2 regions of the Microcoleus sp. PH2017_34_RAT_O_A genome follow, and region 1 is predicted to be linked to the other one. Evidence: riboswitches for the same ligand, from Rfam matches in the RefSeq annotation. Region 1 holds a riboswitch; the other holds the start of a gene.

Region 1 (2,202 bases):
ATATTTCAGCAGGCTGGTGAGCAAAATAAGCAGAATGTACTTATTTTAAGAGAAATTGCACAACGTCTATCAAAGCCGTTAGAACTACTTGAATATACTGGATTTATTTCAATTCGAGATGTTTCACGGGCAATGAAATCCAGGGGACGAGGAACAAGATATAGCTTGAATCTATGCACATTGTTGGAAAAAACTACGGGAGCTCGGGTCACTAATGAAATTTATACTAGGTGGTTAAATGAGCAAAATGAGAGAAATGAACCCTTAGAATTACACAAAACAAGTAAATTGTTTAAAATTCAATTGCCTGAATTACCTGAGCATGGTGAAATGCTAATATTAAATGAAGATATTAGCAAATTAAAAAAATCTCACGCATATCCTTATGGACTCACAGAGCGCAAAATTGATATATTGAAAGCTGCTGGATACCTCACGGTGTCTGAATTGGTAGAAGCCAGCGACGAGTCTTTGTTAAATCTTAAAGAGATAGGTATGGAAAACTTAAAGCGAATCCGCAGTACAGTTGCTCAAGCAATCTGGATGTAACTAAAAGCTAATACCAGTTCCCAAAAAATAGGTAACGCGGCCGCCCAAACTGTTGTATCCGAGTTCGCGGATTACTTGATAGCCATGGGTGGAAAAGTCGGGAAAAGCTTTGTTCATAAGGTTTGTAGTGAGGACTTCAGTCCGCAGAAATATCAGAGGACTAAAGTCCTTACTACGAACGGGGTTAATTTATGTGGTTAGATATTAAAACTTGCTGTTACCAAGATAACTTTTTTGGGAAAGGGCGGCAAGTGTGATAGGATTTGAATTCGCGATCGGTTCTAGCGGGGAGCAGCCGCCAGAGGAAACGGGGAAAGTTCGGTGCAAGTCCGGCGCTGTCCCGCAACTGTAATGAGGTTTGTAGTAAGGACTTCAGTCCTTTACCTCTCAAGTCAGAATGCCCGCCGATATCTAACTCACTTTTGAACGCATCTGCGAGGTACGGATGATGAATGGAACTAAACGAAACACGGTTGTACGCACAAAACACTGTCTTTTGGTTTGCACTGCTTGCGCTAGTGTTTGGAAAGATGGCAAGCGCGAAGGTAAAAGTGGTGGCCAACAATTCATGGAAGATTTATCTAAACTCGCTAAAGATTGGGAGTTGTCTGATGAGTTTGAGATTCAAGAAGTTGAGTGCATGAGTGCTTGCAGTCACTCTTGTGCGGTCTCTTTTGCTGCTGCTGGAAAGTATACTTATCTGTTTGGTGATTTGCCTCCAAATGAACCGGAAAGTGTCGAGGCTGTACTCGAATGCGCGAGTCAATACTATGCTAAGCCGGATGGTTTGTTGCCTTGGTCTGAGCGTCCTCAAGCTCTGAAAAAAGGTGTGTTGGCTAAGATTCCACCACTGGGAAATTAGAGATAAGGAGCGAAAATTTGGCGTTGCTGAACTTGAGTATGAATTCACATTTTTTACCCTTGAGTAAAACATAGACTTTTTGGGTATAACTCAATTCATACTGTCAATCAGCAATGCGATTGTGTGCTTAGGTAAAGGTTCGTAGTGAGGACTTGAGTCCTCTGTTTTGATGAGGACTAAAGTCCTCACTACGAACCTGTCGTTGATGCTTGCATTCTCAACCAGCTAAATACTTGTTCGGCGGTGATATTCAAGGGAATGATTTCGGGTACGGGAACGACATCGCTACCTTCGCAGAATTGCGGTTGTTGATTGGGTAAAAATGCTAAAATCGATCGATCGCCTGGATCGACTAGCCATCCCAACTGACAGCCATGTTCGAGACAGTGAATAATTTTTTTAGTTACGCGGTTTGAGCTTTGTTCTGGCGATAGAATTTCGATCGCCCAATACGGTGCAATTAGCACATTGTCTACTAATTCGCCACTCTCATCAAATTGAATTTGTTCCCACAATAGTACAGAAATATCGGGAACAATCGAGCGCCCGCCAAACGTACACCGCAACTCTGGAAAAGCGTAAGCTATCTTGGGTTCCTCTACCACTTCATTAATGGTACGCAGGAATCGCCCCTGGAGACGAGAATGCTTTGTTTTAGGCATAGGTTTTTGGATGATTTCGCCCTCAATGTATTCGCTGGCTGGTTTAGTTTCTGGCAGTTTCAGAAATTCTTCAAGGGTAATGCGCTCAGTTGCGATCGTCATAAATAAATTCCTCCATGCTAGCGATCT
Region 2 (2,202 bases), on a different contig from region 1:
TCGTTCAGCTAGTCGATCGGCGCGCTGGGCTAATTCCTTCACCTGTTCTTCAGGAGTCAGATAGCGTTTGCCATCCGCATCGTACCAATACAACCATTCCCTTGTCACCCCAGAATAATTGCCCCTTTCACAACCAATTCCCAAACCAATTTCTGGCATCCAAACTAGATTTCCTGGCTGTAACTCATACTTGCCATTGACTAACTTATGTACTTCCAAACGGGGTTTGCGGCGGCGAGAAGAATAAATGACATAGTAAAGTATGCCTAAACTTTGATATTCTTCCAACTTGGCGGTATATTCGTTGCGATAAGTTGGGGAAACAACTTCGAGGACAAAAGTTGGCATCACTTTTTCCTCCCATACCGCGTAACTGGGACGCAATTCTTCGTCATAAAACCTTTCCACACCTAAACTCAAGAAAGCATCTGGCACAATAGCTGGTTTGTCAGGGTGATGGTAAAGACCCATATCTATGCCAAAAAACCAGTCCATGCGTTCTGCCCAAATTATGAGCAATATTGCTTTCAGCAATCCTGGTATTAATTCTTGCAGTTCGTTATCCACTGGTGTTTCATCTGAGTCTGGTAGTTCTTCTGCTGAGGGCCAGTGCTTCGGGAAGTTGTAATTTAACATGGCGGCTTTTCTCAAAACTCATTAATATTATAGCATTGAGTTGTTGGGTGTTCTTTTGTATTTGATTAAGAATATTATGGATCGCAAAGACGCTAAGTAAGAAAAGGAAGAAAAGCAAGATGATAGGTAATATTGACTTATTTGATCTGAATTAATTTTTGTAAAATATCGGCCCAGAGTTGCGCGATCGACTAAACTATGTCTAAGCAGTCGGTTCTAATGGGGAACAGCCATTAGAGGAAACGGGGAAAGTTTGGTGCAAATCCAACGCTGTCCCGCAACTGTAATGAGGTTTGTAGTAAGGACTTCAGTCCTCTACCTCTCAAGTCAGAACGCCCGCCGATGTGTTGGTTCACATAGTCTCATCCGCGAGGTACTTGATGAAGGCGCGAAATCGGAAATTAGTCAGCCTGGGATTGATGGCTGGCTTGAGTTGTTATCTTGTCTTGGGTTCGGCAACACCGGCCGCTGCTATGCACATTTCAGAAGGTTTTTTGCCTGTACAATGGGCTGCGTTTTGGTGGATGGTGGCTTTGCCTTTTTTTGTGTTGGGTTTGCGTGAAATTACTCGCATCACCAAAGAACACCCGGAACTTAAATTATTACTAGCTTTGGCGGGTGCGTTTACTTTTGTGCTTTCTGCTTTAAAAATTCCATCGGTAACGGGGAGTTGTTCTCACCCAACGGGTACGGGTTTGGGTGCAATTTTGTTCGGCCCTTCGGTGATGGCTGTACTTGGTGCTTTAGTGCTGTTGTTTCAAACGTTATTGTTAGCGCACGGCGGGCTGACAACGTTGGGGGCGAATATGTTTTCGATGGCGATTGTTGGGCCGTTTGCTGCATATTTTATCTATCAATTGCTGATGCGAACTGGTAAACAAAGGTTGGCAATTTTTTGTGCGGCTGCTTTGGCAGATTTGCTGACTTATGTGGTGACTTCGATGCAGTTGGCATTGGCTTTTCCGGCAGCGAGTGGCGGTTTTATGGCTTCGTTTCTCAAGTTTGCTAGTATCTTTGCGATTACTCAAGTACCTCTGGCGATTAGTGAGGGATTGCTGACTTTATTGGTTTGGAATTGGCTGCATTCTTACGGAAAACCAGAGTTAGAAATTCTGAAATTATTGAAACAGGAGTCATAAAGTCGTGAATCAAAAACCTACAAAAAATCAGCAAGCTAGTTCGCAACAAAATTGGATGTTAGTAATTGCAGTTGTCGCCCTTGCGGTGATTCCCCTAGTTTTTGTGCGGGGTGAATACGGCGGATCGGACGATCGCGCACAGAAAGCAATTACCGAAATTCAACCCGATTATAAACCTTGGTTTAATCACTTGTTTGAACCGCCTAGCGCTGAAATTGCCAGTTTATTATTTGCGACTCAGGCGGCGCTGGGGGCTGGTGCGATCGGATATGCGATCGGGCTTTATAAAGGCCGATCGCAATCTCAGCAATCTGATGATAAATCGCCGCTGGAATGAATCATCAGATTGATAGTCTGGCTTACACCAATCGTTTGCGTGGGTTGCCGCCAACTCACAAATTATCGTTTGCGATCGCCCTTTTGATTC

What was found. Region 1 has a riboswitch for cobalamin ahead of JGK11_RS08580 (DUF1636 domain-containing protein). Riboswitches for the same ligand answer to the same signal wherever they lie in the genome.
Region 2: it holds a riboswitch for cobalamin, as region 1 does, so the genes downstream of both, JGK11_RS06315 (energy-coupling factor ABC transporter permease) here and JGK11_RS08580 (DUF1636 domain-containing protein) in region 1, are expected to answer to the same signal.

The regions. Positions count from the first base shown of each region.
Region 1 is NZ_JAEQDD010000017.1:65,460-67,661, reverse strand. It holds gene JGK11_RS08585 (hypothetical protein) at 1-549, shown strand, start outside; cobalamin riboswitch at 809-973, shown strand; gene JGK11_RS08580 (DUF1636 domain-containing protein) at 995-1,411, shown strand; gene JGK11_RS08575 (Uma2 family endonuclease) at 1,600-2,175, opposite strand.
Region 2 is NZ_JAEQDD010000013.1:6,209-8,410, forward strand. It holds gene JGK11_RS06310 (Uma2 family endonuclease) at 1-636, opposite strand, end outside; cobalamin riboswitch at 831-995, shown strand; gene JGK11_RS06315 (energy-coupling factor ABC transporter permease) at 1,017-1,775, shown strand; gene JGK11_RS06320 (energy-coupling factor ABC transporter substrate-binding protein) at 1,780-2,112, shown strand; gene cbiQ (cobalt ECF transporter T component CbiQ) at 2,109-2,202, shown strand, end outside.